DNA from 3 places in the Streptomyces sp. NPDC023573 genome. Region 1 is predicted to be linked to each of the others. Evidence: riboswitches for the same ligand, from Rfam matches in the RefSeq annotation. Region 1 holds a riboswitch; each other region holds the start of a gene.
What was found. A riboswitch is a leader RNA that binds a small molecule or an ion and turns the genes downstream of it on or off. The one in region 1 is predicted to bind cyclic di-AMP.

Region 1 (10,360 bases):
CAGCTGCAAGCCCTGCTGTACGACACCGAGCGCGCCTACGGACCGCACCACCCGCTCCCCACGGAGCTCCGCCGGCAACTGACCCACCACCAGGACGTACGCGGCTCCAGGTGAGGCGGCGGGCGCCGGAAGAGGCCGGCCGGAAGGGATTTCGTCCGTGACCCCACACTGACCGGTCCGGAAATCGTTGGTCGAAGCAGTGGCCCGAATCACGTCCACTGCCTAACATCGATCACCGCAAGGCTTTGTGCACTGATGCACAAACTCTCCCCGGGAGGCTCCTTTGCACCGCCGACGTCGCACCGCGCTCACCCTCACCGCCGCAACGCTCGTCGCGGCGCCGCTCCTGACCGCCTGTGGCAGTGAGGCCCATCCCGGTGCCGCGGCCGTGGTCGGCGGCGACCGGATCGACGTGGCCACGGTCCAGGCGCAGGCGGCCGACGTGCGCACCGCGCAGCAGGACTCCGAACGGTCCGAGGAGCTGGTGACGAAGTCGGGGCAGCTGACCCGGGTCAAGCTCTCCGGCCTGATCTTCGGGCGGGTCCTGGACCGCGCCGCGAAGGACGCCGGGGTGAGCGTCAGCCGTAAGGAGATCCAGCAGATCCGCAGCGCCGCGGCCGCGCAGTCCGGCGGGGACGAGGGGGTGCGGACACTGATGCTGGAGCAGCGCTGGGTGGCGCCCGGCCAGATCGAGTCGAGTCTGCGCCAGGAGGTCCAGCTCCAGAAGCTGGCCCAGTCGCTGGGAGCCGACCTGCAGAACCCCACCGGGGTGCAGGCGGTCGGCGAGAGCCTCACCGAGGCGTCGAAGGCGCTGCGGATCGACGTCAACCCGCGCTACGGCAGCTGGGACAACCAGAAGGTCCAGCTCAGCACCTACAAGGCCCCGTGGATCAACCAGGTCACACCGGTCCAGGGCCAGGAGCCCGAGGCAGGCGCCTGACCCGCCGGAGGTAGGTTCGGGGCGTGAACGCTGAAGATCCCGGACGTATCGTCCTGCTCACCGCCAGCCACCGGGTCGCCCCCGGTCTGCTGTCCTGGCCCGCCTGGCAGACGCTGCACGCGGCGGACCGCGTGCTGTGCGCCGAGTCCGGCCATCCGCAGCTGCCGTATCTGCGGGAGGCGGGCGTGGCCGTGGAACACACCGCCCCCTCGGCCGAGGAGCTGGTGGACGACTGCGCGGGCGGCCGGACCGTGGTGGTGCTGGTGGGTGGCGAGGGGAACCAGCCGCTCACCGACGGCCTCGCCCGGCTCGGCGGTTCGGGCCGGGTACAGATGCCGGACCTGGAGCTGCTGCCCGGTTCGTACGACCTGCCCGGCGCTCGGCTCCTGGACCTGGTCCAGGTCATGGACCGGATCCGGCGCGAATGCCCGTGGACCTCGCGGAAGACGCACGAGGGCCTCGCGAAGTACGCCATCGAGGAGGCGTACGAACTGGTCGAGGCCATCGAGGACGGCGACCGCGAGGAGCTGCGCGAGGAGCTCGGCGACGTACTGCTCCAGGTCGTCTTCCACGCCCGGATCGCGCAGGAGGACCCGGAGGAGCCGTTCGGCGTCGACGACGTCGCGGCCACGATCGTCGAGAAGCTGATCCACCGTCATCCGCATGTGTTCGGCGACGAGACCGCCGAGACCCCGGAGGACGTCCACGCGCACTGGCTCCGTACGAAGGCGATCGAGAAGCAGCGCGAGTCGGTCACCGACGGGGTGCCGCTCGGCCAGCCCGGTCTGGCGCTGGCCGCCAAGCTCGGCAGCAGGGCCCGCGCGGCGGGCCTCGACGCCGCGCTCCCCGAGGGCGACGGGATCGGCTACCGGCTGCTCGCCCTCGCCGTGCGCGCCGAACAGGAGGGCACCGACCCGGAGGCCGCCCTGCGGGCCGCCGCCCGCGCCTACCGGGACGCGATCCGAGCGGCGGAGGGCCTCGGGACGCCGGGGGCCGCTCCGGATAGCGTCGAGGAGTGAACGACAGCCCCGACACGCCCTCCGCGCCCGACGCAGCACCCGAACTCTTCACCTGGGAGTTCGCCACCGACCCGTACCCCGCCTACGCCTGGCTCCGCGAGCACAGCCCCGTGCACCGCACGAAGCTGCCCAGCGGTGTCGAGGCCTGGCTGGTGACCCGCTACGCCGACGCCCGGCAGGCGCTCGCCGACACCCGGCTCTCCAAGAACCCCGCACACCACGCGGGCTCCGCGAACGCCAAGGGCAAGACGGGCATCCCCGGGGAGCGCAAGGCGGAGCTGATGACGCACCTGCTCAACATCGACCCCCCGGACCACACCCGGCTGCGCCGGCTCGTGTCCAAGGCGTTCACTCCGCGCCGGGTCGCGGAGTTCGCGCCGCGCGTGCAGGAACTGACGGACCGCCTCATCGACACCTTCGTCGAGGAGGGACAGGCGGACCTCATCCATGACTTCGCGTTCCCTCTGCCGATCTACGCGATCTGTGACCTGCTGGGCGTGCCCCGGGAGGACCAGGACGACTTCCGCGACTGGGCGGGCATGATGATCAGGCACGGCGGCGGTCCGCGCGGCGGGGTGGCCAGGTCGGTCAAGAAGATGCGCGGCTATCTCGCCGAACTCATCCACCGCAAGAGGGAGGATCCCGGCGACGACCTGATCTCAGGACTGATCCGGGCGAGCGACCACGGCGAGCACCTCAGCGAGAACGAGGCCGCGGCGATGGCGTTCATCCTCTTGTTCGCCGGCTTCGAGACGACCGTGAACCTCATCGGCAACGGCACGTACGCCCTGTTGCGCAACCCGTCCCAGCGCGAGCGCCTGGAGCGTTCGCTGGCCGCCGGGGAGACGGACCTGCTCGCCACGGGCATCGAGGAGCTGCTGCGCTACGACGGCCCGGTGGAGCTCGCGACATGGCGTTACGCCACCGAACCCGTGGCGCTGGGAGGGCAGGAGATCGCGGCGGGGGACCCGGTGCTCGTCGTGCTGGCCGCCGCCGACCGGGACCCGGAGCGGTTCCAGGATGCGGACAGTCTGGATCTCGCGCGCAGTGACAATCAGCACCTCGGATACGGGCACGGCATCCACTACTGCCTGGGGGCGCCGCTGGCCCGGCTGGAGGGGCAGGTGGCGTTGGCGACACTGCTGAGGCGCCTTCCCGACCTGCGGCTTGCCGCGGAACCTGCCGATTTGCGCTGGCGCGGCGGGCTGATCATGCGCGGACTGCGCACACTTCCGGTCGAGTTCGATCCAGGGCGTCCGGCCGAAAAAGGTGACAGCCTGTCAACTCTGTGACTTTCACGTGATCTCCGCTGCATCGACTTGTGACACACGTTCGAGTAGGGCTAGGTTCACCGTTCGACTCACCCGTCACATGTCAGTCACACGGAAGGCAATCCCATGGGCTCCGCGACCGGCAGACACCGTCGCCCTCGCCAGGCACCCGCCATCGTCGTCGCCGCAGGCGTCACCGGATCGGCCATTGCCATCCCGCTGCTCAGCGCGGGCGGCGCTCAGGCCGCTGACGCGTCGACCTGGGACCGGGTCGCCGAGTGCGAGAGCGGCGGCATGTGGAGTGCCGACCTCGGCAACGGCCACTACGGCGGCCTGCAGCTCTCCGAGGACACCTGGTCGGCCTACGGCGGCACGGCGTACGCGCCGCGTGCCGACCTCGCCAGCCGCTCGCAGCAGATCGCGGTCGCGGAGAAGGTGCTGGACGACAAGGGGCCGCAGGCGTGGGCCAGCTGCTCGGTGATCTCCGGGCTCTCCCTGGACGAGGGGCTGCCCGGCGTCGACCCGGGCGGTGAGGAGTCCGCCGAGCCCTCCGCCGAGCCCACGGACTCCGCGACGCCGGCCGAGACGCCTTCCTCCGAGGCGACGGACCCGGCGGACGGCTCGGACGACGCCGCCGGCCCGGACGACTCCGAGGCGAAGGGCGAGGCGGCCCGCGACACGTCCGACGGCGCGGCGGGCAAGGGTGACAAGGGCGACGCGACGCCGCCCGCCAGTCCGTCCCCCGAGGCATCCGAAGCGTCCGGCGCCACGGAGGACGACGGGGCGAAGGGTGGCAAGCACCGCGGCACGCCGGCCCCCGAGGCGAGCACCGAGCCGCGCGAGGGCGACGGGCGCGAGTCCGGCCGCCACGCCTCGCGCGGTGAATCCGACGCGCGTCAGGGCGCGGAGGGGCCGTACACCGTGCGCGAGGGCGACAGCCTCTGGGCGATCGCCGACGCGCAGGAGCTCCCCGGCGGTTGGACGTCGCTCTACGCGGCCAACAAGGACGAGCTGGGCTCCGACCCGGATCTGATCCTCCCCGGCCAGACCCTCGACCTCGGGCAGGAAGCCCGGGGCGGCGAGGCGGAGACCGCCGCCGCCAACTGATCAAAAGCGTGAAAACACCCCGAAAGCGGGGGTAGTTCAGAGGCCTATGTCCACTTATGCGTAAGTGAGACATGGGTCTCTTTGCTTCAACTGGCGCGCCCGGTCCGTCCACTCCGTCCATATTGGCTCCGACCTGCGAAAACGGCCCTCACCATCGAGCCGTTACGGGCTGATTAGCCGTTATGTCCATCTTTGAATGTGGGGGTTGCGTGTGTTTACGGTCGGAGCCGCTCGCACCGCGGGCACCTTCGACCGTCACGCCGAATCCTGCCGTCGGCCGAAGGGGACCGACGCGTAAAGCGCCGTAGGCAGGAGCGGGGGACCCAGGTAAGCGCCGGACCCGGCCGTCGGAAGACGGGCGGAGGCCCGGCTAGGGGTGAAGTCGTCCGGGAGTGAGGACGGCCGGGCAACTCACAGGCCCGAACCCGACAGCTCACCTCGTAGGCGTCGGTGAGGAGAACCATGCTGCTTTCCAGCAAGGGCAAGCACCGTCGCCCGTCCAAGGCCGTCCGTGTCGCGACCCTGGCCGGTGTCGCCGGTGCCGCCGTCGCCGTACCGCTGATGGGCGCGACCGGCGCCTCCGCCGCCTCCGTCGACACCTGGGACGCCGTCGCCCAGTGCGAGTCGGGTGGCAACTGGTCCATCAACACCGGCAACGGCTACTACGGCGGCCTGCAGTTCTCGCAGTCCAGCTGGGCCGCCGCCGGCGGCACCCAGTACGCCTCCCGCGCCGACCTGGCCACCAAGGGCCAGCAGATAGCCGCGGCCGAGAAGCTCCTCGACCTCCAGGGCCCGGGTGCCTGGGCCTGTGCCGGCGCCGGCGGCCTGACGAACGACGGAGTGGACCCGGGCGTCGACACCGGCTCCGGCTCCGAGAAGAACGGCGACACGGCCCCGCAGGCCGCGCCGGAGCGCAAGGCCGAGCAGCCCACCACGCGCAGCGAGAAGCGTGAGGCCCCGGCCAAGACCGTCACCACCCCGACCGGCGAGAAGGTCGAGAAGGGTGACGGCGAGTACAAGGTGAAGTCCGGCGACACCCTCAGCAAGATCGCCGACGCCGAGAAGGTCAAGGGCGGCTGGCAGAAGCTGTTCGAGCTGAACGACGACATCGTCGACCAGGCCGACCTGATCTTCCCGGGTCAGCAGCTCCACCTGAAGTAGCCGGCGTCCGAGTGGCCGGCCCCCTGAAGCGGTTGGGCACTCGAGGTGGTCGTGATGAACCGGGGTCTTCCTCCTGCCCCGGAGTCCGGCCCGGCGCGCAGACCCCCCGCGCGCCGGGCCGGGGCTGTGTCCGGACCCCTGACGGGGCGCCGGCGCGGGCTCGCCGTAAGGGTGAGTGTTCAACTGTTGTGGTTACTCGTCAGTAGAATTCTGGAGCTTTGCCCGGAATGCAGGCCCTTGGGTCCTTTTTCGTCCCAGGGGACGGGCGGACGGCCGACGGAGCGCGCCGAGCCGGTTAGGCTCGTGGCGCAAGGCCACAGTGACCCTGCACAACCAGTGTCAGATCCCAGAAGGAGATGCCTCGTGCCGTCCATCGACGTCGTCGTAGCCAGGGAAATCCTCGACTCCCGGGGCAACCCCACGGTCGAGGTCGAGGTTGGCCTCGACGACGGCAGCACGGGACGTGCTGCTGTTCCGTCCGGCGCCTCCACCGGTGCGTTCGAGGCCATCGAGCTTCGCGACGGTGACCCCAACCGCTACCAGGGCAAGGGCGTCGAGAAGGCCGTCCTCGCCGTGATCGAGCAGATCGGCCCGGAGCTCGTCGGTTACGACGCCACCGAGCAGCGCCTCATCGACCAGGCGATGTTCGACCTGGACGCGACCGAGAACAAGGGCTCCCTCGGCGCCAACGCCATCCTCGGTGTCTCGCTGGCCGTGGCGCACGCCGCGTCCGAGGCCTCCGACCTCCCGCTGTTCCGCTACCTCGGCGGCCCGAACGCGCACCTGCTGCCCGTTCCGATGATGAACATCCTGAACGGCGGCTCGCACGCCGACTCCAACGTGGACATCCAGGAGTTCATGATCGCGCCGATCGGCGCCGAGTCCTTCTCCGAGGCCCTGCGCTGGGGCGCGGAGATCTACCACACGCTGAAGAAGGTCCTGAAGACCAAGGGCCTGTCCACCGGTCTCGGTGACGAGGGCGGCTTCGCCCCCAACCTCGAGTCCAACCGCGCCGCCCTCGACCTCATCCTGGAGGCCGTCAAGGAGGCCGGTTACGTCCCGGGACGCGACATCGCGCTCGCGCTCGACGTCGCCGCGTCGGAGTTCTACAAGGACGGCGTGTACGAGTTCGAGGGCAAGTCCCGCTCGGCCGCCGAGATGACCGAGTACTACGAGGAGCTCGTCTCCGCGTACCCGCTGGTCTCCATCGAGGACCCGCTGTACGAGGACGACTGGGCGGGCTGGAAGGTCATCACCGACAAGCTCGGCTCCAAGGTGCAGATCGTCGGTGACGACCTGTTCGTCACGAACCCCGAGCGCCTCGCCCGCGGCATCGAGGAGGGCTCGGCCAACGCCCTGCTCGTCAAGGTCAACCAGATCGGTTCGCTGACCGAGACCCTGGACGCCGTCGAGCTGGCCCAGCGCAACGGCTTCAAGTGCATGATGTCCCACCGCTCCGGTGAGACCGAGGACGTCACCATCGCCGACCTCGCCGTCGCCGTGAACTGCGGCCAGATCAAGACCGGTGCCCCGGCCCGCTCGGACCGCGTCGCCAAGTACAACCAGCTGCTGCGCATCGAGGAGATCCTCGACGACGCCGCGGTGTACGCCGGTCGTTCGGCGTTCCCGCGGTTCCGCTTCGAGGGCTGACAGCCCGAGTCCGGGGCACCAGCCTCCGTCCGTCCCCGCATCCGGTCCCGTACCGTGTGCGGGGACGGACGTGCGTAACGGGGAGGCGTGAGACATGGCCGGGAAGGACCGCGACCGGTTCTCCACCGCGACCAGGCTGCGGCTGCTCGGTGAGCAGACGGCGGCCCGCGTCTACCGGTCCCAGAACCGCCGCCAGGCCCGCCGCTCCAGGCTCACCGGGCGGGCCGCGTTCCTGGCGCTGATCGTCTGCTCCCTGGTGGTCGCCCTCGCGTATCCCATGCGGCAGTACATCTCCCAGCGCGACCAGATCGCCGATCAGGAGAGGCTCTCGCGGGAGGCGCGCGAGCGGACCGAGGAGCTGCGTGACGAGAAGGCGCGGCTCAAGGACGACGCGTACATCCGCCGTCTCGCACGCCAGCACCTGCACTACGTGCTGCCCGGCGAGACCGGTTATACGGTGGTCGACCCGGACGCGGCCGAGGTGCGCCGGGGGGAGCCGGGGGCGACGGGGCGGCCCTGGCACTCGAACCTCTGGGACGGCGTCGACAGCGCGGACCGCGAATGAGCGCCGGCCTCTCCCCGTGTACGTACCGATTCATACAGTCCGACCGATGACATTCAAGGCAGGCATGGACACGCCCCCTCCGCAGACCGAATCCACCACGCCCACCGATGTGGACATCGCCGCGTTCGAGCTCCAGCTCGGCCGGCCGCCGCGCGGGCTGCGCGCCATCGCGCACCGCTGCCCCTGCGGCAACCCGGACGTGGTCGAGACGCAGCCCCGTCTGGAGGACGGCACGCCGTTCCCGACGACGTATTACCTGACCTGTCCGCGTGCCGCGTCGGCGATCGGCACGCTGGAGGCCAACGGGGTCATGAAGGAGATGACCGAGCGGCTGACGACGGATCCGGAGCTGGCCGCCGCCTACCGGGCCGCGCACGAGGACTACATCGCGCGCCGTGACGCCATCGAGGTCCTGGAGGGCTTCCCGAGCGCGGGCGGCATGCCGGACCGGGTGAAGTGCCTGCACGTCCTGGTCGGCCACTCGCTGGCGGCGGGCCCCGGGGTCAACCCCTTGGGCGACGAGGCGATCGCGATGCTGCCGGAGTGGTGGGCGAAGGGGCCGTGCGTCACGCCGTGCGGCTCCGAAGACGCCGGACCCGACGTTTCCTGATGCGCCGCTTCCTGATCCTCCGCGGTACACGTACGACCACAGGAGCCCCATGACCCGCGTTGCCGCCATCGACTGCGGTACCAACTCCATCCGGCTGCTCGTCGCCGACGTGGACCCCGCCACCGGAGAGTTCACCGAGCTCGACCGCCGGATGAGGATCGTCCGGCTCGGCCAGGGCGTCGACCGGACCGGCCGGCTGGCTCCCGAGGCGCTGGAGCGCACCTTCGACGCCTGCCGCGAGTACGCGGCCGTGGTCAAGGAGCTCGGTGCCGAGCGGATCCGGTTCGTCGCCACGTCGGCCTCCCGCGACGCGGAGAACAGTGACACGTTCGTCCGCGGCGTCCGGGACGTCCTGGGGGTCGAGCCGGAGGTCGTCACGGGGGACGAGGAGGCGCAGCTCTCCTTCGACGGCGCCACCAAGGAGCTGGTGGGCGGCGACCACCTGGAGAAGCCCTATCTCGTCGTGGACATCGGCGGTGGCTCCACCGAGTTCGTGGTCGGGGACGACCGTGTCCGCGCGGCCCGGTCCGTGGACATCGGCTGCGTACGCATGACCGAGCGTCACCTGGTGCTGGACGGGGCGGTGGTGGACCCGCCCACGCCCGAGGCGATCGCCGCGATCCGCGCGGACGTCGGCGCCGCCCTGGACCTGGCGGAGGAGACCGTGCCGGTCTCCTCGGCCGCGACGCTGGTCGGCCTCGCGGGGACGGTCACCACCGTCGCAGCCATGGCGCTCGGGCTCGAGGAGTACGACTCGGAGGCGATCCACCATTCCCGGCTCTCGCTCGCGCAGGTCCGGGAGATCACCGCGCGGCTGCTCGCCTCGACGCACGAGGAGCGTGCGGCGATCCCCGCGATACACCCGGGCCGGGTCGATGTGATCGCCTCGGGGGCGCTCGTCCTGCTCGCGGTGATGGAGCGGGCCGGCGCGCGGGAGGTCGTCGTCAGCGAGCACGACATCCTCGACGGGATCGCCTGGTCGGCGGCCTGATCACAGTCGGGACGCCGGCGCGGTGAGGCGATGCTCAAACGCTTTCCGGCCTGCACCTTTGAGCTCGCGCAGCCCTCTCCGGTCCCGTTCGGAGGGGGCTTTCGCGAGGCGCCCCGACAAACTTCGTGAACTTCTTCACAAGGAATTCGGCCCTACCGGGCGAAGTTCTGCTCCCGGAGGGCGGCACGGGCCGCCCGGAGGCCCGTACGGGTGTGCTGCGGCAGCGTTTCGGGGGTGTGGCGACGGGGTGTCCCCGGGGGGTGGTTCACCGTGCCGGAGGGCTCAAGGGCCAGCTCACAGGTGGTGAACAACGTTCGCCGGAACGTCGTGGTTCCCCATCCGCACCATGACCTGGGTCACGTGGGCGGCGAAGTGTAGCAGAGGGTGGCGCATACCTTGTGAAGGGGCTCACGAGCATGCCCCCCGAGAGGGGTGGATACTCGATGGCATGAGCACCACGGAGCGTCCCAGGATCCTCGTTGTAGGCGGTGGGTACGTAGGCCTGTACGCAGCTCGTCGCATTCTGAAGAAGATGCGGTATGGAGAGGCGACCGTCACGGTCGTCGACCCGCGCTCGTACATGACGTACCAGCCCTTCCTCCCCGAAGCTGCTGCCGGCAGCATCTCGCCTCGGCATGTCGTCGTCCCGCTGCGACGCGTGCTGCCGAAGGCAGAGGTTCTCACCGGCCGTGTCACGACCATCGATCAGGACCGCAAGGTCGCCACGGTCGCGCCGCTCGTCGGCGAGGCCTACGAGCTGCCCTTCGACTACCTGGTCATCGCGATGGGCGCGGTCTCCCGCACCTTCCCGATCCCCGGCCTCGCCGAGCAGGGCATCGGCATGAAGGGCATCGAGGAGTCCATCGGTCTGCGCAACCACGTCCTCGAGCAGCTGGACAAGGCCGACTCGACGACCGATGAGGACGTCCGCCGCAAGGCGCTGACGTTCGTCTTCGTGGGCGGCGGCTTCGCCGGTGCGGAGACCATCGGCGAGGTCGAGGACATGGCGCGCGACGCGGCGAAGTACTACACGAGCGTGAAGCGCG
Region 2 (10,360 bases), on a different contig from region 1:
GGTCCTGGGCGGCACCCGTAGCCAGTAGACGCGGTGCGTTCCGTCGGGCTCGGGGGTGGAGTTGACGACTTCGACCATGACGACGTCCTCGTCGCCCTCCATCGCGATGCGCCAGAGGATGCCGGTCTCGTCGCGGTGTACCGGCTCCGCGCCCGACTCCGAGAGGTAGCGGTCGTAGCCGTAGTGCTCGAGCATCACACGGCGCAGTTCCGCGTTCTCCTCGGCACGTATCCGCTCCGGGGTCAGGCCTGCCAGGCCGTCCAGGAATTCGGCCGGCACGGGCATGCCGCGCCAGGCGTACAGGGCGAAGCCGTCCGGGTAGGCCAGGGCCGGTCCGTCACCGCGGTCGAGGCGTCCCGCCTCGTCGCGGTGGAGTTCCGCGGGGCGCTCGCTGATCACCACCGCGTGCTCGTAGGGCCACCACCAGCCGGCGTTCCTGGCGACGTCCGCCAGTCCGGTCAGGCGGTCTCCACGGCCGTCGAAGGCCGCCAGCCAGGCCGCATCGTGCTGGCCGAGGACCGCGTCGAGCAGCACGAGACGGATGTCGGGCTCGTCCTCGGGCCGTGTGGTCAGTTCTGCGACGATCCCCGCCCGTATCCGCTCTGCCAGTGCGGCGGTGGTCTCCCACAGCTGTGCGCCGGTGGCGGACCACAGCACGGACCAGCCGGCCGGGCCCAGCTCGTCGTACATCCGGCGCCGTTCCTCCGCCCAGGGGCGGGTGCGGACCTCGTCGCGCACTGAGCGTCCGGCGCCGGGCAGCTTCTCCACCACCTCGACGGCGGCCCTGGGCGAGTCGGCCCAGATGATGCGCTCCGGCTCCGCGAGCCCCGCGCTGCGATAGGCGAGCCGCACCCCGTCCTCGGCCGCGCCGCGGTCGGCCCTGCCCGTCGCCGCCGCCACGGCCCGCCACTCGTTCACGTACTGCATCGGTGCTCCCCGTCCCCTGTTCCTGTTTCCTGACCGCACATCACCGGACCGCCCCGTCTCCCGAAGGGGTCAGTCCGCGACGATCCGGACCGCGCCCGGGGCGTACTCACGCTGACGCACGACGCGGAACCACCCCTTCGGCAGCGCTATCGCGGCATGCTCCTCGTGGACCACGCGTCCGCCCTCGGGGAGATGGAGCAGCATCGGGCCGAACGGACCGGCCTCCCGGATCAGCCGGCCCGGCCCCTGCACCGCGTGTGCGTGGCCGGTGACCTCACCCAGTGCCAGGACCAGCCTCCCGCGCCCGTCGCGCGGTTCGCCCGGTGCGCCGAGGAAGTGCGCCGGCACGTCCGACTCCTCCAGCGTGACCATCAGTACGTCGCCCTGCCGGTACACAGACGTCTCCCCTCCGCCCCGGCACCCACTGCGCCGGTCACAGGGAAAACGCTACGAGAGGGGTCTGACATCGACGGCTGTCCGGGGCCGGTCGTTCCGATGTCAGTGCCGCTTGATAGACCTTGCGGACATCAGCCCTCCCCAGCATCAGGAGATCGGTGTCATGTCCGACGCGGACCGTCTGCACGAGTTGCTCGGCCTCCCGGCCGTCGATTTCCGGCGCGAGGACGAGGGGTCGCCCCGGCCCCCGGCCGATGCCGCGGCCTGGCGCGTCGGCGTCGAACCGTACGAGGACGACGGCACCTGGGAGGAGGAGTTCCACGCGTTCCTCGAAGCTGTGGACCCGTCAGGCGTCGAGGCACTGATCATCGGCCAGTGGGGCGAGTCGTACGAGGAGGACTCCGCCTACCCCATCGGGCTCGTCGTGGCCGCCGCGGACCGGCTGACCTCGCTCAAGGCCGTCTTCGTCGGGGATCTCGTGGCGGAGGAGGCCGAGATCTCGTGGATCGAGCAGTCCGATGTCACCGCTCTGCTCACCGCCTTCCCGGCGCTGACCCATCTCGGCATACGCGGCGGCACCGGCCTGGTGTTCCCGCCCGTCGAGCACGAAGCCCTGCGCGAGCTCACCATCGAGAGCGGCGGCCTGCCCGGGGATGCCCTGCGCGGAGTGCTGGGCAGCGAGCTGCCGGCCCTGGAGCGTCTGGACCTCTGGCTCGGCGTCTCCGCGTACGGGGGCGACGCGGTGGTCCCGGATCTGGCGCCGCTGCTCGGCGGCAATCGCTTTCCCCGGCTGCACCACCTGGGCCTGCGCAACAGCGAGTTGCAGAACGAGATCGCGGTCGCGATCGGTTCGGCGCCGGTCGTCGCGCAGCTCCGGACGCTCGATCTGTCGAACGGCACGCTGGGCGACGAGGGCGCGTCGGCGCTGCTCGAAGGCCAGCCGCTCACCCATCTCACCTCGCTGGACCTGCACCACCACTTCCTGACCGAGCCGATGGAGCGACGCCTCGCGGAGGCCCTGGAGCCGCACGGGGTGGTGGTGGACCTGTCCGGGCGCTGCGAGCCGTGGGACGACCGGGGCCCCGAGGGGCGTTACACCGCGGTCGCGGAGTGACGGCGCCATGACCGACGCCGTTCATCCCGAGACCTTTCACGGCCTGCCGGTCCGCGTCCGGGGCTTCGAGGACCACGAGGCACGCCGTGTCGCCGTCCGTGCGTAGCCGGACGCCGCGCCTCGCGGTCGTGGGCATTCCCGCCAATCGCAGGGTCGGTCTCTTCCAGGACGCCGTGCGCGCCGCCGGGCTGCCCGCCGCGCGCACTGTTTCCTGGCCGGAGGTGCTGCGCGGGGAGGCGGTTTTCCTTCCGGGGGAGACGGTGCGCGTCGATTCGCCCGGTGAGGACGCCGAGGTGGACCGGCTCCTGCGCGGGGCCGACGATCCGACCAGGGTCGAGGGTTCGGCCCGCTGGTACGCGCGCTTCACCTCTGCCGTTCGCGAGGTGGCGCGGGCGGCCACGGCGGCCGGTGCGGTTCTGCTCGACGACCCGGAGGACATCGCGGTGATGTTCGACAAGCGGCTCTGTCACGGCGCCCTGGACGCTGCCGGGGTGCCGGTGCCCGATTCCCCGACCTCCGGTCCCGACGTGGTCCCTGTGCGCGGCTGGACTGATGTGCGCCGTCTGATGTCGGACCATCGCATGCCGAGAGTGTTCCTGAAGCCCGCGCACGGTTCGTCGGCCTCCGGGGTGATGGCCCTGGAGACGGCGGGCGCGGGCAGGGTGCGGGCGGCCACCTCCGTGGAGCGGGACGAGGAGGGCCGGCTGTTCAACTCGCTGCGGGTGCGTCGCTGCACGACGGAGCACGAGGTGGCGGCCCTCGTCGACACCCTGGCGCCTGACGGGCTGCACATCGAGCGCTGGCTGCCCAAGGCCTCCCAGCGGGGGCGGGCCGCCGACCTCCGGGTCGTGGTGGTCGCGGGACGGGCGACCCACGCGGTCGTCCGTACCAGCCGGTCCCCGATGACCAATCTGCATCTGGGCGGGGCCCGTGGCGATCTGGACCAGGTGCGGGCCGACGTCGAGTCGGCGGGCGGCAGTTGGAGCGCTGCTCTGGCCATGTGCGAGCGGGCAGCGGCCTGCTTCCCCGACACGCTGTGCGTGGGTGTCGATCTGCTGCCCACGGCCGGCTGGCGGCGCTTCGCCGTCGGCGAGGTGAACGCGTTCGGGGACCTCCTCCCCCGTCTGACCGGCCTTCCGGGCAGCGGTGCGGAGGGCCTGGACACGTACGGCGCGCAGATCGCCGCCGTACTGGAGACTTCCTCACGCGAGGACCGGGCGGGCGGCGACACCCGCAGGTCCGGCCCCGCGAGCAACGACCGAGCAAGGAACGACCGTGCCATCCACGCCCCCTGACCCCGCATCCCTCGATTCCCGGGCTCCGGCCCCCGCCCCGGCTCCGGCCCCCGCCCCGGCACCGGCCCCCGCCTCGGCCCCGGCTCCGGCTCCGGCTCCCGACATGAACGCGATCGTGGGCAGCCATGATCTCCTTCTCGTCACCCTGGACACCCTGCGGTTCGACGTGGCCGCAGAGCTGGCCGCGGCCGGACGCATCCCTCATCTCGCCCGGCATCTGCCCGGCGGTGTCTGGGAGAAGAGGCATGCACCGGGCAGTTTCACCTACGCCTCCCATCAGGCGATCTTCGCCGGTTTCCTGCCGACGCCCGCCGCGCCCGGCCCCCACCCGAGGCTGTTCGCCGCACGTTTCGCGGGCAGTGAGTCGACCGCGGACGGCACCTTCGTCCATGAGACCCCCGATCTGCTCTCCGGCCTGGCCGCCGTGGGCTACCGCACGGTGTGCGTCGGCGGCGTCGGCTTCTTCAACCGCCGGCCCCCACTGGGCTCGGTGCTGCCCGGCATGTTCCAGGAGAGCCACTGGGAGCCTGAGTTCGGTGTCGCGTCGCCGACGTCCTTCGAGTCGCAGGTCTCACGCGCCGAGCAGGTGGTCGCAGGCCTTCCGGCTGACCAGAGGCTGTTCCTCTTCGTGAACGTGTCGGCGCTGCACCAGCCCAACTGGTTCCACAAGCCCGGCGCCACCGCCGAGGCGGGTGACTCGATGGCCACGCACGCCGCGGCACTGGAGTACGTGGACCGGCACATCGGTCGCCTCTTCGCGGCGGCGAGCAGCCGGCGCCCGTGCTTCGCCATCGTCTGCTCCGACCACGGCACCGCATACGGCGAGGACGGCCACACCGGCCACCGGATCGGTCACGAAGCCGTATGGACCGTGCCCTATGCCCATTTCTTCCTCGAACCTGGGGCGTCCCGATGACCGTCACCGCACACAGCACCAGCCCCTACCTCAGCTATGTCTACGCCTACCCGCACAAGACGGCCTACCGCCCGCTCGGGGACCACCCCGCCGGGCGTCCGCGGATCGGCGAGCTCTGGGCGGCGGAGCGCAAGGACGCGCTCTCCCTCTACCTCCACATACCGTTCTGCGAGGTCCGCTGCGGCTTCTGCAATCTGTTCACCCGGATCGGTGCCCCCGAGGAGCTGACGACGCGCTACCTCGACGCGCTCGACCGGCAGGCCACCACGGTCAGGGACGCACTGGGCGACGAGGAGCCGGTGCGCTTCGCCGCAGCCGCGTTCGGCGGCGGCACTCCCACCTTCCTCACCGCCGGGGAGCTGGAGCGCCTCTGTGACATCGCGGAGAAGCGGATGGGCGCCGATCTGAGGGCGGTTCCCCTGTCGGTGGAGACCTCGCCGTCGACGGCGACCGCGGACCGGCTGTCCGTCCTGGCCGATCGGGGAACCACCCGGATCAGCATCGGTGTGCAGAGCTTCGTGGACGCCGAGGCCCGCGCCGCGGTCCGCCCGCAGCACCGCTCCGAGGTGGAGGCGGCTCTCGGCCGTATCCGCGATGCCCGGGTCCCGGTCCTCAACATCGACCTGATATACGGCATCGAGGGCCAGACCGAGGCCACTTGGCGCACCTCGCTGGACGCCGCCCTGGCCTGGCGCCCGGAGGAGCTCTATCTCTACCCGCTGTACGTGCGCCCGCTGACCGGGCTCGGGCGGCTGGGTGCCGGGGCCAAGGCACCTGCAGGCCCGGACACCGCCTGGGACGAACAGCGTCTGCGGCTGTACCGCGCGGGGCGCGACCATCTGCTGGCCCACGGCTACGAGCAGGTGTCGATGCGCATGTTCCGCCGCGCGGACGCGCCGCACGCGGGCCCCGACGAATACGCGTGCCAGACCGACGGCATGATCGGACTCGGCTGCGGGGCCCGCTCGTACACCTCCGCCCTGCACTACTCCTTCGACTACGCGGTGGAGATGCGGGAGATCCGGGGCATCATCGACGGCTTCACCACGACCGAGGACTTCTCCCGTGCGGAGGTCGGCCGGTACGTCGACGAGGGCGAGGCGCGCCGACGCCACCTGCTCCAGTCACTTCTCCAGGCCGAGGGCATGCGGCCCGCCGAGTACCGCGAGCGCTTCGGCACCGGTCCGTACGAGGACTTTCCCGCCGAGCTGGAGCTCTTCTCGGCGCGCGGATGGCTGGACGAGGCATCGGGCCCTGCGCTGCTGCGCCTCTCACCGGAGGGCCTGGCCCATTCCGACGCCGTGGGACCGGAGCTGTTCTCCCCGGCGGTACGGGCCGCGATGGCCGCGTACGAGGCGAAGTGAACCGGCCGATGAGCGACGCGCCCGCCGCCCCCATGGACCTGACGATCCTCTACCGGGGGCCGCTCGCCTCGTGCGACTACGACTGCCCCTACTGCCCGTTCGCCAAGCGGCGGGACAGCGGTGAACAGCTCAGGTCCGACCGTGCGGCCCTGGAGCGGTTCACCGGGTGGGCTTCCGCACAGACCGGTGACCGCCTGTCGGTGCTGTTCACCCCGTGGGGCGAGGGCCTGGTGCGGTCCTGGTACCGGAAGGCGCTCGTCGAGCTGTCGCGGCTGGAGCACATCGGCCGGGTCGCCATCCAGACCAACCTCAGCGGCCGTACCGGCTGGCTGGCCGGCGCGGACCGGGACAAGGTCGCCCTGTGGTGCACGTACCACCCGGGGCAGACGCCGTACGAGCGGTTTCTCGGCCGGTGCCGGGAGCTGACGGCGCTCGGTGTCCGCTACAGCGTGGGGATCGTCGGTCTCGACGAGCATCTGGAGGAGGCCGGAAGGCTGCGTTCCGCGCTGCCGCCCGAGGTGTATCTCTGGGTCAACGCAGCGGAGGGGCACACCTACACGGACGAACAGGCGGCCCGCTGGACGGCTCTGGATCCACTGTTCGCCTACAGCAGGCACCCGCACCGTTCGGCCGGTCTGCCCTGCCGGACCGGCGAGTCGGTGATCTCGGTGGACGGTGAGGGGACGGTGCGGCGCTGCCACTTCGTCCGTGCCGAGCTGGGCAACCTCTATGACGGCAGCTATCGGAGTGCGCTCCGCCCGCGCGCCTGCCCGCTCGGTGTGTGCGACTGTCACATCGGCTATGTGCACCTGGAGACACTGCCGTTGTACGACGTCTTCGCGGGCGGGGTACTGGAGCGGATACCCGCCCGTCCGGTGCGGGTGTCCGCATCGGACGGGCTCGTTCCGCCGGGGCCGGCCCGGCGTCCGCTCCCCCTGGCCGGCCTCTGAGGACGGGGCACCGGCCGAGCGGTCAGAGCGGCAGCAGGTCGGGGCGCTTGGCCTCGACGTGGTCGCCGGAGGATTCCCCGCGCAGTCGGCGCCCGATCCACGGGACGAGATATTCGCGTGCCCACTGGATGTCGTCGCGGCGGACCTCGAGCGCTCCGCGCTGGGCCTGCGGGGGCCACAGCTGGTCGGGGTCGGCCGGCACCTCCAGGCCGAGGACCTGGGCGGCCCGCAGCGCGACGCGGGTGTGCCCCTCCGCCGAGAGGTGCAGCCGGTCGCTGTCCCATGCCCGCCTGTCCTGCACGGACCGCAGGGACCACAGGTCCAGCACCGGGCAGTCGTAGCGGTCGGCGATGGACCGGACGTGGGCGGTGTACATGGCGATCTTGCCCCGCAGGTGCTTGAGCACGGGGATGCCCCGGGTGTCGAAGCCGGTGGTGACCATGACTGTGCCGACCGCCCGCGTCAGGTCGGCGACCGCACGCTCGAAGCGCTCTGCCACGTCGTCCGGGTCGGAGCCGGGACGGAGGATGTCGTTGCCGCCTGCGCAGAAGCTCACCAGGTCAGGTGCCAGCTGCTTGGCGCGGGGGACCTGTTCCTCGACGATCTGGTCGAGGAGCCGTCCGCGTACGGCGAGATTGGCGTACCGGAAGTTGCCGTGCGTGTCGTCCGCGGGGGCGACCGTCGCGCCGGGGACCGGGAGCTGGTCCGCGAGGAGCACCGCGAGCCGGTCGGCCCAGCCGACGAGCGTCCCGCCGGGGCCGGGGTCTCCGACGCCCTCGGTGAAGCTGTCGCCAATCGCTGCGTACGACCCGATGATGCCTCGTTGTTTGTTTCTCGAATCGTCTGCCACAAGGGCTTATCTTGCACCTTCGATTGTGACCTACGCGACCGTAATAAGGGGTTGACGGGTGGTGAGAAAGACCACCCGGTCAGTTTTTGGTAAAGCCGGAATAAGGAGAGGGGCGGTGCGCACGCGCGCACCGCCCCTCTCCTTCGGCCCTGGGCCGGCAGGTCTCAGATGGAGACGCCGTGCGAGCGCAGGTAGGCGATCGGGTCGACGTCGGAGCCGTAGCTCGGGCCGGTCCGGACCTCGAAGTGGAGGTGCGGGCCGGTGGAGTTGCCGGTGCTGCCGGAGAGGCCGATCTGCTGGCCGCCGGTGACGGTCTGGCCGGCCGAGACCTCGAGCGAGGAGAGGTGGGCGTACTGGGAGTACATGCCGTCGCTGTGCTGGATGACGACCTCGTTGCCGTACGAGCCGCTCCAGCCGGCGGAGACCACGGTGCCAGAGCCGATGGACCGGACGCTGGTGCCGGAGGCCGCCTGGAAGTCGGAGCCGGTGTGGTAGCCGCTGGACCAGCTGGCGCCCGAGGCGCGGTACTGGGTCGTGACGTTGGCGTTCTCGACCGGGGCGGCCCAGCCGGAGCCGGTGCTCTCCTGAGACGCGGAGGAATCGGCGGTCTTCGCCGCCGGAGCGGACGCCTCCTCGGCCGGGGCGGCCTTCTTCTCGGCCGGGGCAACCTTCTTCGGTGCCGACGGGACGGCCTTCTTCGGTGCCGACGGGGCGGACTTGGAGGGCGTGGTCCCGGCGGAGCCGGACGCCTTGGCGCCGAGGGTCAGCTTCATGCCCGGGAGGATCAGGCTGGGGTTCTCGCCGACGACATCGCGGTTGTCCTGGTACAGCTTCTGCCAGCCGCCCTTGATCTTCTGGTCGCCCGCGATCTTCGCCAGGTAGTCACCGGAGACCACCGAGTAGGTCTTCGGGGCGCTCTTCGCGGCGGCCGGGGCGCTGTGCGCGGCGGCGGACTTGGCGGCCGGTGCGGCCTGCTCGGCGGCGTGGGCGCCGGTGGCGCCGATCAGCGGGAGGGCGAGAACGGCGCCGCCGGTCCCTGCGGCGAGGACGCCTCGGGAGATCGGGCCGGTCTTCGTACGACGGTGCTTGCCTTTTGCGGGCATGGGATTTTCCTCTCCGGCGCCTGCGAGGTGAGCTGTCGGGTTCGGACTGGAGATGTCCGGCCGCGCGGTGCGCGACTTCACCCCGAGCCGTACCGGATCCCTCCGGCCGGCGGCTTACCTGGTTCCCCCGCTCCTGCCACACGTGAGTCGGTGCGGATTCCGGGCGGCGGCAGGATTAGGCGTTCCGTCCGGATTGACCGTGACCGTAAGCGAGCCGGGACGTCGCGAACAAGCTGCGGATTCCCGACCGGAATCCGTGCTTCATTTCCGGCACAGAATTCCCGTCACACTCCGTGGATTACGGATCTTGGCTTTCCGCACGGCGTCCGGAATACCCCCCGGAGCCTTCGCCACGCACCGTCACGGATATGATCCCGCTCACCCGCCCCGCCCATCTCCCGCGCAAGCAGGGCATGTTCTGCTAAATGCACCAATACGGACATGACGTAATCGCCGTCCTCCCCTGGAGACCAGGAGCACGGCGACCGGGAAGGTTGCCCGATGCAGCCATGTCGTATCGTCGCGGGCGTGCCCCCGTCGGCGAGCGGCGCCGACGCCCGACACTCCAGGAGCCCTTGTGACGCAGCTGCCAGAGGTCCCGCCGGCCGGCCCCGAGCCGACGGACGTCAGCCTGACCGGTGTCCGCAACTTCCGCGACGTCGGCGGGCTTCCGACCGTCGACGGCGGCACCGTGCGGTACGGCCGCCTCTACCGCAGCGGTCACCTCGCCCACGCCACGGAGGCCGACGCCGCCTTCCTCGCGGGCCTCGGCCTGCACACGGTCTTCGACTTCCGCAACGCGGCGGACCGCAAGCTCGACGGTCTCGACGTGGAGCTGCCCGGCGTCCGGAATGTCAGCATTCCCCTCTCCGACCCGGCGGACGGCGCCGAGTTCTGGCGGCTGGTGCGCGACGGGAACATCCAGCAGCTTCGCTCGATCCTGGCCGACGGCAAGGGGACGGGGCGGATGATCGCCTCGTACCGCTCGATCATCAAGGACCGCACCGCCGAACACAGCCGCGTGCTGCACGCGCTGGCCGAGGACAGCGTGCCGGCGCTGATGCACTGCGCGGCGGGCAAGGACCGGGCGGGCCTGTCGATCGCGGTCTCGCTGCTCGCGGTCGGCGTCGGGAAGGAGGCCATCGAGGCCGACTACCTCAAGTCGAACGACGCGCACCGCCGCTACAAGGTGCGCCGCAGCGACACCTCACCGGTGGGGATGTCCGAAGAGGTGATGGAACTGCTCAACCCACTCTTCGGCGCCCACGCCGAATACCTCGCCGCGGCGTTCGACACCATCGACGAGGTCTGGGGCAGCACGGACCGCTATCTCCTGGAAGGCCTGAAGATCAGCGACGGGACCCGCGCGAAGCTGCGTGAGCGCCTCGTCGAGGGACCGTGACGCCGGCCGTCAGCCTTTCCCTGCCACGGTGAAGAGAAGGAAG
Region 3 (10,360 bases), on a different contig from region 1:
CTGGGCAACGCCTTCGGGGAGGACCAGCAGATGGGGACCACGGGCTTCGCCTCTGTGACGGCGGGGACGTTCTTCGTCCGCGTGGTCATGTCGCCGTTCGCGCACCCCTTGTTCACCGTGCTCTCCGGCATCGGCTTCGGTATCGCGGCCCTCGGCGGCTCGCGCCACCGGGTGCGGCGGGTGGCCCTGCCCCTGCTCGGGCTCGTTCTCGCGATGGGCATGCACGCCCTGTGGAACGGCTCGTCGGCCTTCGGTCCGTACGGCTTCTACGCGGTGTACGGCGCGTTCATGGTGCCGTGCTTCGGACTGGTGACCTGGCTCGCGGTCTGGTCGCGCCAGCGGGAGCTGCGCACGCTCTCCACCGAACTGCCGGTGTACGCGGCGGCCGGCTGGCTGACCCCCGCCGAGCCGCTCGCGCTGGCCTCGATGCGGGCGCGGGGCATGGCCCGCGACATGGCGAGGCACTGGAACAGCACCCCGGACCGAGCCCGGGGCAGGGCCGCCGCCCGCGCCGTCGCGGAGTACGAGTCGTTCGCGGCGTCCCTCGCCATGCTGCGCCGCCGGGCCCGCCATGACGGCGCGGGGCAGGACTTCGCCCTCCGCGAGCAGGAGTTGCTGCACCATCTGTGGCACCGCCGGGAGATCGCGGCGCCGGCTCTGACGTACGCGGCCCACGCGACCGGGCGGCTGCGCACCTTCCGCCCGCAGGCCCCGCCGCCGTTCCCCCGTCAGTTCCCGTACGGCGGCCCGCCGCAGCACCTCCCCGCACCGCACCGGCACTACGGCGGGCCCAACCCGTACCTGGAGGAGGGCGGGCGCCCCGCCGGTCCGGCCTAGGCCGACGCCTCGGTCAGCTCCGCCAGCTCCTGGCCGGTCAGCCGGAGTTCCGACACCGCCATCAGCGCCGGCAGCTGCTCGACCGTCCGCGCGGAGGCGATGGGCGCGGCGACGGTCGGCTGCGAGGCCAGCCAGGCGAGAGCGACGGTGGCGATCTCGGCACCGTGTTCCTGGGCGATCCTGTCGAGCGCCGTGAGCACCTTGCGCCCGCGCTCGGTCTCCAGGTGCTTGGCCGCGCCCTCGGCCCTCGCGCTCTCGACCGACGCCCCCGGCCGGTACTTGCCGGTGAGGAAGCCCGAGGCGAGAGCGAAGTAGGGGACGGCGGCGAGACCGGCGGCGGCCGCCGTGTCCTGGAGCGCGCCCTCGTAGGTGTCGCGCGAGACGAGGTTGTAGTGCGGCTGAAGGGCCACGTAGCGGGCGAGGCCCTCTCGCTCGGAGAAGTCCAGGGAGGCCTGGAGCCGCTCGGGGCTGATGTTGGACGCGGCGATCTCCCGGACCGTGCCCGCCTTCACCAGCTGGTCGAGCGCGGTGATGATCTCCTCGACGGGGACGCTCTCGTCGTCGAAGTGCGTGTAGTAGAGGTCGATGTGGTCGGTGCCGAGCCGGCGCAGGGACGCCTCGGCCCCCTCCTTGATCGTGGTGGGTGAGAGCCCCTTGTACGCGGGATGGGCGCCGACCTTCGTGGCGACGACGACGTCGTCGCGGCGGGAGCGGGCCGCCAGCCACTTGCCGATGAGGGTCTCCGACTCGCCGCCCTCGTTGCCCGGGACCCAGGCGGAGTAGGAATCGGCGGTGTCGATGAAGTTGCCACCGGCCGCCACGTACGCGTCGAGAACGGCGAAGGTGCCGTCCTCGTCGGCCGTCCAGCCGAAGACGTTGCCGCCGAGGGCGAGGGGGAAGACCTGAAGGCTCGATGAACCGAGCGGGCGCAGAGAAGTCATACCCGGGGACAACGAGCCGGCTGAGGCGACTATTCCGTTTGCGCCCCGGACGGCGGCCCCGGACAGACCGGCGGCCCTGACGTCGGGGGGTTGTGCGTCAGGGCCGCCGGGGTTCCGGTGCGCCGCGTGCGGCGTCAGCGTCCGATCCGAGTCAGACCGAGAGGCCCTTGCTGCCCAGCCAGCCCATCGGGTCGATGCCGGTGCCGTCCGGGGTGTGGACCTCCAGATGGAGGTGCGGCCCGGTCACGTTGCCGGTGGCGCCGACACGGCCGATGGTCTCGCCGGTGGTGACCTTCTGTCCGGCGGTGACGTCCATCGAGGACTGGTGGCAGTACCAGATCTCCGTGCCGTCATCGAGCTCCAGGACCGTGCGGTAGCCGTACGAGCCGGACCAGCCGGCCGACTTCACGGTGCCGCTGTGCACGGCCTTGACCGGAGTGCCGGTCGGGGCCGCGAAGTCCAGCCCGGTGTGGTGACCGGACGACCACATGGAGCCGGACTGCCCGTAGGTCGAGGTGATGGTGTACGAGGAGGTCGGGATGGCGTAGCTGGCGGCGAGCTTGGCGAGGCGCTCGGCCTCGGCCTTCTTCTTCGCCGCCTCTTCGGCCGCCTTCTTCTTCGCGGCGGCCTTCGCCTCCGCCTCGCTCTGCTGCTTCGCCGCCTCGGCCGCGGCAGCCTCGGCCGCCGCCTGCTCCTGTGCCGCCTTGGCCTCGGCCTCGGCTCCGGCCTGCTGCTGCTCGGCCTGCTGGAGGATGCGCGCGCGGAGCGCCTCTCCCGCGTCGGTGGCGCCCTGCTCGGCCTCGGAGGCGGTGATGCCCGCGCTGGTCAGGGGGGCGGACGCGGCGACCGTCTCGTGGTCCGAGTCGGAGTCACCGGACATGAACGCGCCCACGCCGGGCAGGGACTTGGCGTCGGGGAGATTGTCCGCGATGGAATCGGGAAGAGAAATGGAGACCGGCGGCTTGCTCTGCGCGGTGGCCATGCCACCCGCTCCGACGGCCGCGATGACGCCGACACCGAGGACGGTGGAGCTACGGGCGAGACCGCGCTGCTTGGCTACGCGGTGCCGACCGCGTACGGGACGGATGGACTCCGCGGTGGGGTTCCATTCATCCCAAGTCCTGTCCTCATCACCGAAGCTGTCGGTCCTGAAGGATGACGGGGCCTCGGGGGCAGGCTGATTGGACGCCACGTGGGCGCACTCCTTTCCTTCCTTCTCGCCTACCGGGTTAGCTGACGGGTTCGGAGCAGGAAGGTCTCCTACGGACCCCTTCGTCTCTCGCGAGACACAGGTGTCCGATTCACCCCATGTAGGTGGTTCCCCGGTTCCCTTGCGGAATTCGGCGCTGCGCACGGTGCCGTCTCTTGCGACGGCGGGTACAACCGCGCTGCGTTATCGAACGTTAATAGACACCCGGGTCCGATTCCAAGCTGTTCCCATAGATCGGTCATCGTCCTGGCCTGGACTTTCAGGGGTCAAACGGGCGCAAACGGGCGACTTGAACACCCCTCATCCGGCCAGCACTTTCTGACGGTGCGTCAACTGTTATGCGGAGCGGGGTCCCTCGACTACCGACGGTCGCGACCGGTCATCCACGGTCCCGCCCCACGATCTTCACCGTCGTCCGCCGCTCCTGCTGGCCCCGCGCCGGACGGCCGACCGCGAGGAGCGCCAGGTCGTCCGTCGACCGGCCACCGGTGTGCAGCCGTACGTCATCGGTGAGCGCGGACAGCAGCTCCTCGGGCCCCGGGAAGAGCCGGCCGCGCAGCCGGGCCGCCGGGTCGTAGAAGACCCCCTTCGCGTCCCGCGCCTCGGAGAGCCCGTCGGTGAACGCCAGGAACATCGACCCGTCCGGCAGCGTCCACTCGTCCGCCCGGTCCGGCCACGCGTCCAGCCCCATCCCGAGCGGCAGCGCGGGCGCCTTCGGCGCCAGCACGTCGAGCGTCCCGTCCGCGTGGAGGACGATCGGCTCGGGGTGTCCGCGGTTGACGATCCGCAGGAGATCGGCGCCTGACGGGATCTCCGCGACGACGGCGGTGACGAACCCCTCCATGGAGTCGAGCCCGCCCCGTCGCGAGCCCTCACGCGCCAGCGCCCGCTCCAGCCGCTGGACGACCCCCTCCAGCGACCTCTCCTGCTCGGCGGCCTCCCGGAACGCCCCGATCACGACGGCCACCGCGGCCACCGCGTCCAGCCCCTTGCCCCGTACGTCCCCGAGGACCAGACGCACCCCGTACGGCGTGTCCGCGACGGCGAAGAGGTCGCCGCCGACGAACTCGTCCGCCTGGGCAGCCTCGTACCGCGCCGCGACCTGCAGCCCGCCGATCCGGTCCTCGGGCGTCGGGAGCACCGCGCGCATCGCGGTCTCCGCGATGACCCTCGCCGAGGCCAGCTGGTCGTTCCTGCGGCGCACGACGCGGTTGATGACGAGGGAGAGCGCGGCGACCGTGACCAGGGTGAGCAGGTCGGTGAGCGGCACGACGTCACCGAGCGCACCGTCCGAGATCCGGATGGCGAGCACCACGAGGATCGCGGTCACGCCGACCCGGACCGTGCCGGCCGGCGAGAAGAACGGAGCGGCGATCAGCGGGGCGGCGGCGAAGAGCGGAACAGCGGTGACCTCGGCCGGCGTCAGGAGGTCGAGGATCACTCCGAAGCCGATCATCAGGGCCGGAAGGACCCGCACGAAAAGCCGGGAACGTGAGTTCCCGGCAGCGCTCCCCCGCCGTCCGTCCCGCTTCCCCACCTGTGCGCTCCTGCCCGGTCCACCCACGGGTGCGGACGGTACCGCGCCCCGCCCGGGCCGGCCGGAGCCGCGCCGAACGGCGACTCGTCATCGGCCGAAGGGAGGAGCGCCCCGGAGCCCCGCCCACCGGTGGTCAGCCGGGGGACCGGTGCTGCGCGTGGATCGTCAGTGCGTCCCGTACGAAGACGGCGGTTCCGTCCCCATGGCGATCGTAGTTCCTTCCGAGACGGGGATCGGCGACGTACACCTCCCCGATGCCCGTGACATACGCACGGATGAGCTTCTGCTCGTACCCGGGTGGCCGAAGCCGTCGAACACCTCCTCGACCGAGCCCACACCTGACAGCCGAGTGACGGCATACGACTGAGGCCCGGATCCTCGAAAGGATCCGGGCCTCAGTCTTCAGTAGCGGGGACAGGATTTGAACCTGCGACCTCTGGGTTATGAGCCCAGCGAGCTACCGAGCTGCTCCACCCCGCGCCGTTGTGATTGCAACTCTACGCCATCCGGGACGGTGCTCCGACCACTTATGCACGCGACCGCCCCTCACCTCTCGCGACCGGGAGCCCCGCGCAGCCGACGCGATACGGCAACAGGGGGCGCGGCCCGGGCAGTTGCCAGGCGCAGTGACGTGCTCAAGGATGTTGCCGCACCCCCCGATCTCGCGTTTCGCCTCTCTGGAGGGCTACCGAATGTCCACACCGCACAGACCCGCCCCGGCCACGCCGTCACCGCTGCGGCTGTCGCTCGTGAGCGGAGTGATCGGCGCCTTGTTCGGCGCGGCGATCAGCGCCGCCGTCAACTACCTGGTCATCGGTGTACCCGACAGCGCCTCGGCCAACGCGCTCAATCACGGGATATCCGGCCTGTTCAGCGGGTTCGCCGCCGGATTCATCGGGCTCATGGTGCATCTGCGCAGGACAACGGCCCCCACGCGGGAGAACACCACGGCAGCTCCGTAGGGCTGAGCCCGCGCCGTGCCCCGGCCGGGACCGGGGCACGGCGCGCGATTGCGGGGTGCCCGGAGCGGCGGGACGCTGGAGGGGCAAAGCCTTTCGGTGTTCGGTCCCGTCCGCGCGGCATCCCAGGTGCCGGCGTCGGCTCAGCTGCCTCACCCGACGCAGGGGAGGCCGGGCGCACGCGTGCGCTAGGAGACGATCATGGACGGCACCCTGCTCGAAACGATGCGAACAGCTCTGCGCGGTCCGGTCATCGGCCCGGACGACCAGGAGTACGGGCGGGCGCGAGCGGTGTACAACGGCATGATCGACAAGCGGCCTGCGGCCGTGGTCCGGTGCCGCGACACGGCGGATGTCATGGCGGCCGTCGACTTCGTCCGCGAGAACGGCTTGGACGTCGCCGTCCAAGGAGGCGGGCACAGCGGTCCCGGCCTCGGCCTCCGGGACGACGCCGTGACCCTCGACCTCTCACCCATGCACGGCGTGCGGGTCGACCCGGCCACCCAGACCGCCCAGGCGGACGGCGGCGCGACGCTGGGCGACCTCGACCACGTCACCCATGCATTCGGCCTCGCCACCCCGTCGGGGATCATGTCCACCACCGGCGTCGGCGGGCTCACCCTCGGCGGCGGGCACGGCTATCTCACCCGGAAGTACGGCCTCTCGGTGGACAACCTGGTCTCCGCGGACGTGGTCCTGGCCGACGGCAGCTTCGTCGCCACGAACCCGAGCGAGCACCCCGACCTGTTCTGGGCGCTGCGTGGCGGCGGCGGCAACTTCGGCATCGTGACGTCGTTCGACTTCGGGCTGCACCCCGTCGACACCGTGGGCGTCGGCATCACCCTCTGGCCCCTGGACCTCTTCCAGGACGTCATGCGCTGGTACCGCGGCTTCCTGCCGCAGGCACCGGACGACCTGTACGGCTTCTTCGCCTCGCTGAGCGTCCCGCCGGGCCCGCCGTTCCCCGAGGAGATACACGGACAGAAGATGTGCGGGGTCATCTGGTCCTCGACGGCCGACCCGGAGGCTCTGGGCGACACCCTCGCCGTCGTGGACGAACCGGGTCCGCCCGCCTTCCACTTCACGGCGCCGATGCCCTACCCGGCGCTGCAGTCGATGTTCGACGCACTGCTGCCGTCCGGCCTCCAGTGGTACTGGCGCGGGGACTTCTTCGACCGGATCACGGACGACGCCGTCGAGGTGCACGCGGCCTTCGCCGGGAAGCTGCCCACCGGCCTGTCGACCATGCACCTGTATCCGGTCGACGGCGCGGCCGCCCGGGTCGGGCCCGACGAGACGGCCTGGGCCTACCGTGACGCGCGCTGGTCGGGCGTCATCGCCGGCATCGATCCCGACCCGGCCAACGCGGCGGCCCTGCGGGAGTGGGCCGTAAGCTACTGGGAGGCGCTGCACCCGCACTCCATGGGCGGCGGCTACGTGAACTTCCTCGGCACGGGCGAGTCCCGGGACCGGGTCCGGGCCACCTACCGCGGCCACCACGACCGGCTCGCGGAGATCAAGCGGTCCTACGACCCGCACAACCTCTTCCACGCAAACCAGAACATCGAGCCCGCCGCGCCGCACTGACCGTCACGCCGGGCTCGCAATACCGGGGGAAAGCCGTGCCGGGAGGGTTACAGTCTGCATGCACCGCATGATGTTCCGGACGCCCCCGGAGCGGCGCGGCACCGGTAGCGGCACCTCGTCGCCCTGCCGGTCAGGACCGGTCCGGCATGCACCGCAGCGATTCGGTCACGGGGCTCTCACCACACACCTACGTACAGGACACCTGAGATGACCGACATGCCTGCCCGCACGAACCGGCGCCACCCCGAGACGGCCTCAGCGGCCTCGACCGCCGACACGGGCGCCTCGGCCCCGCTGCCCACTCCGCAGTACGCGGGCCTGTTCATCGAGCCCGACCTGCCTCCGGTCGCCGACGAGCCCGAATGACCGGGCCCGCGTGACCGGCCCCGCGAGCCCTGCCCCGTGCGGCCGGCCCGAGTGACCGGTACGGCCGCACGGTCGTTGGGTGACCATGCGCATCCGTATCGGCGTGGTCGTCCTCGCAGTGGTCCTGCTGATCGCCGCGTACATCTCGAACATCCCGACAGAGGCCGAGACCGAGGCGGCCTGCCGACGGGCCCTCGACAACACGTCGACGTGGACCTTCCGGCCGGACGTCTGCCTGGACGTGTCCGCGGAGACCTACCGGACGTTCCTCCTGATGTACCAGTTGCGGGAAGAGGGCCTGGACTGAGGGAGGACGGGCCTCCCGCCCGTCAGCCCTGCTGTTCCTTCCACTCCGCCTGGGCCTCGTCGAGGTCCTCGGCGAACGCGTCCAGGAAGTCCTTGGCGCTCGTCTTGCCGAGCAGCACCTTCTGGAAGCCCGATTCGCTGTCGGCCTTGGACAGGGTGTTCCAGTCCGGCAGGTAGTAGGGCAGCTGGACGATCTTCGTGTCGCCCGAGAACAGCGCCTCGGCACCGAGCTTGGTGGTCTCGGCCTCGTCGAGCCAGGGGTCCTCGGCGGCTTCCTTGTTGGCCGGGATCAGGCCCGCGGACTCGCTGAACTTGGAGTTCGAGGCGTGGGACGCGGCGAACTCGATGAACTTCCAGGCCGCCGCCTTGTTCTCGGACGACTTGAGCAGACCGAGCCCGGAGACCGGGTTGGAGACCATCACCCGGGTGCCGTCGGCAAGTTCGGGCTGCGGGATGCCGCGGAACTTGTCGGCGCCGAGCGAGCTGACGTGGTCCTGGTAGGACCCCAGGTTGTGGTTGAGCATGGCGATGCTGCCGGAGTCGAACTGAGCGACCATCTTGGTGAAGTCGTTGTTGAGGTCGGCCTCCGGGGTGGCCTTCTTGTACAGGCCCGCGTACTTCTCCAGGGCCGCCACGTTCTTCGGGTCGTTGACCGTCGTCCTCGTCCCGGACTCGTCCCAGAACGAGTCGATGCCCGACTGCCCGTACATCGAGTCCAGCGCCTGCGCGATCGAGCCCGGGCCTCCCCGGATGGTGTAGCCGAACCGGTTCTTCTCCCGGTCCGTCAGCTTCGCGGCGGACCTGTAGAAGTCGTCCCAGGTGTCCGGCTCGCCCAGCCCCGCCTTCTTGAACAGGTCCGTGCGGTAGTAGAGGACGCCGTTGGTGGCGGAGATCGGCACCGTGTACATCTCGTCCCGGCCGGCGGCGCTCCGTACGTTCTCGATCATCGCCTCGTTGAGCTTGCCCTTGAGGGAGCTCGCCGCGACCCGGTCGTCCAGCGGCTCCAGTGCGTCCTGCGCGGTGATCCCGGCGACCATGGCGGCACCCACGCCCCCGACGTCCGGCAGACCTCCGCCCTGGATGGCGGTGTCGTACTTGGACTGGGCTTCGGTGGACGCGATTCCCACGTACTGCACGTCGATGTCCGGGTTCGCCTTCTCGAAGTCGGCGATGATCTCCTTCCAGATCGCCGTACGGACCCCGCCGTTCTCGTCCCAGAACACGATCTTCCCGGTGCCCGAGCCCTCCGCGCCTTTCGCGCCGGCGATACCGCTGCCGTCGTCACCGCAGGCGGTGGCGGTGAGGGCGAGGGCGGAGGCCAGGGATATCGCGGCGGCGAGACGGCTGTTGCGGGGTGTGATCATCGTCGGCTCTCTTCTCTGGGTGCTCACCTGCGGGGCGCTCGACAACCTGCCACCGCGACGGAGCCGTGGGGGGACGCTCGGATCTCATATCGCGTCTCATATATGACATACGAAGGCAACGCGAAGAACGTAAAGTCGGCCGGCTCCCGGGGTCAATGCCCGTGCATCAGAAAATTGCGTATTGCATCATGCATACGATGTGCCTTATGCATTTTGCCGGAACCATACGATGAAGGCAGCACGCACAACGGCACGACGAGACACCGGCCTCGCCCGGCAGGAAGCAGGAGGTGCCCGAAGCATGAACAGGGCAACGCAAGAGGTCGAGTACGAGCAGATGCTGCTCAGCCGTCACGGCCTGCTGACGCACAGAAAGGGGCGCCGCAAGGACGGCCTCCTGGAGCGGAGCGCGTACGTCCTGCTCAGCCGCATCCGCGTCCAGGGACCGATGTCCGTCGGCGAGCTCAGTGAGGCCTTCGACCTCGACGTCTCCACCCTCAACCGGCAGACCGCCGCGGTCATGCGCGCCGGCTTCGTGGAGCGCATCCCGGATCCGGACGGGGGCATGGCCCGCAAGTTCCGCATCACCGAGGAGGGCGCGAGGACCCTCGACTCGGAACGCGAGGGCATGGTCAGCTCACTGCAGCGGGTCATGGCCGACTGGCCCGAGGAGGACATCGCCGCATTCGCCGGCTATCTGCGCCGCTTCAACACCGACCTCGAACGCCTCGGCGGCCGCCCCTGGCCACGGCCCTGAGCCTCCGCACGGAGACAGGGGTTCCTACGCCTCGCCCCCTCTGCTTGCCGCCGATCGGCGACACCCCGATACCAACCCGCAGGAGCAGGCGAGGCGTAGGACTGCGAACGGTATGCCGGGGCCATTACTGGGGCGTTACACGCTGACCGGTGTGGCCCATCCGGACGTTCGAGGGGCTGTGGCGTGGGCGGTCCCGGCGGACGTTCCGGTGGCTTTCGCGCCAATGCCTGAGCCGGCGAGCCCCCGGTGATGGGGGCCCGCCGGCTCGGAGGGTGCGGGATGTCAGGCGTTGTCGATGGTCAGGGTGATGGCCGAACGGATGGCGGTGTAGGAGCCGGACACCTCGTTGCCGACGAGGCCGGCCGCGCGGTCGGTGCCGTACGCGTCGAACGGCAGGGTGACGATCTCGTCCTTGCCGTCGCCGTCGAGGTCGGCCACGAAGTGCTCGCGCGCCCCCCAGGCGTTGAAGCCGGTGACGGCCGACTGGTGGGACTCG

Region 2: it holds a riboswitch for cyclic di-AMP, as region 1 does, so the genes downstream of both, ACZ32T_RS34080 (M23 family metallopeptidase) here and ACZ32T_RS27745 (transglycosylase family protein) in region 1, are expected to answer to the same signal.
Region 3: it holds a riboswitch for cyclic di-AMP, as region 1 does, so the genes downstream of both, ACZ32T_RS35110 (M23 family metallopeptidase) here and ACZ32T_RS27745 (transglycosylase family protein) in region 1, are expected to answer to the same signal.

What each region holds. Positions count from the first base shown of each region.
Region 1 is NZ_JBVHKB010000009.1:270,575-280,934, forward strand. It holds gene ACZ32T_RS27720 (serine/threonine-protein kinase) at 1-114, shown strand, start outside; gene ACZ32T_RS27725 (SurA N-terminal domain-containing protein) at 284-940, shown strand; gene ACZ32T_RS27730 (nucleoside triphosphate pyrophosphohydrolase) at 964-1,959, shown strand; gene ACZ32T_RS27735 (cytochrome P450 family protein) at 1,956-3,251, shown strand; gene ACZ32T_RS27740 (transglycosylase family protein) at 3,357-4,337, shown strand; cyclic di-AMP (ydaO/yuaA leader) riboswitch at 4,628-4,799, shown strand; gene ACZ32T_RS27745 (transglycosylase family protein) at 4,800-5,498, shown strand; gene eno (phosphopyruvate hydratase) at 5,862-7,148, shown strand; gene ACZ32T_RS27755 (FtsB family cell division protein) at 7,243-7,713, shown strand; gene ACZ32T_RS27760 (DUF501 domain-containing protein) at 7,778-8,323, shown strand; gene ACZ32T_RS27765 (Ppx/GppA phosphatase family protein) at 8,373-9,314, shown strand; gene ACZ32T_RS27770 (NAD(P)/FAD-dependent oxidoreductase) at 9,763-10,360, shown strand, end outside.
Region 2 is NZ_JBVHKB010000016.1:9,854-20,213, forward strand. It holds gene ACZ32T_RS34040 (DUF6745 domain-containing protein) at 1-927, opposite strand, end outside; gene ACZ32T_RS34045 (hypothetical protein) at 997-1,323, opposite strand; gene ACZ32T_RS34050 (STM4015 family protein) at 1,487-2,437, shown strand; gene ACZ32T_RS34055 (STM4014 family protein) at 2,524-3,732, shown strand; gene ACZ32T_RS34060 (STM4013/SEN3800 family hydrolase) at 3,836-4,648, shown strand; gene ACZ32T_RS34065 (STM4012 family radical SAM protein) at 4,645-6,012, shown strand; gene ACZ32T_RS34070 (STM4011 family radical SAM protein) at 6,045-6,962, shown strand; gene ACZ32T_RS34075 (SGNH/GDSL hydrolase family protein) at 6,985-7,812, opposite strand; gene ACZ32T_RS34080 (M23 family metallopeptidase) at 7,977-8,915, opposite strand; cyclic di-AMP (ydaO/yuaA leader) riboswitch at 8,918-9,078, opposite strand; gene ACZ32T_RS34085 (tyrosine-protein phosphatase) at 9,493-10,317, shown strand; gene ACZ32T_RS34090 (DUF6126 family protein) at 10,327-10,360, opposite strand, start outside.
Region 3 is NZ_JBVHKB010000018.1:17,363-27,722, forward strand. It holds gene ACZ32T_RS35100 (PrsW family intramembrane metalloprotease) at 1-837, shown strand, start outside; gene ACZ32T_RS35105 (aldo/keto reductase) at 834-1,778, opposite strand; gene ACZ32T_RS35110 (M23 family metallopeptidase) at 1,930-2,970, opposite strand; cyclic di-AMP (ydaO/yuaA leader) riboswitch at 2,982-3,134, opposite strand; gene ACZ32T_RS35115 (PP2C family protein-serine/threonine phosphatase) at 3,368-4,525, opposite strand; partial or broken gene ACZ32T_RS35120 (TipAS antibiotic-recognition domain-containing protein) at 4,659-4,799, opposite strand; tRNA gene ACZ32T_RS35125 (tRNA-Met) at 4,932-5,005, opposite strand; gene ACZ32T_RS35130 (hypothetical protein) at 5,218-5,487, shown strand; gene ACZ32T_RS35135 (FAD-binding oxidoreductase) at 5,686-7,071, shown strand; gene ACZ32T_RS35140 (hypothetical protein) at 7,279-7,437, shown strand; gene ACZ32T_RS35145 (hypothetical protein) at 7,523-7,744, shown strand; gene ACZ32T_RS35150 (ABC transporter substrate-binding protein) at 7,767-9,107, opposite strand; gene ACZ32T_RS35155 (MarR family winged helix-turn-helix transcriptional regulator) at 9,409-9,864, shown strand; gene ACZ32T_RS35160 (PQQ-binding-like beta-propeller repeat protein) at 10,147-10,360, opposite strand, start outside.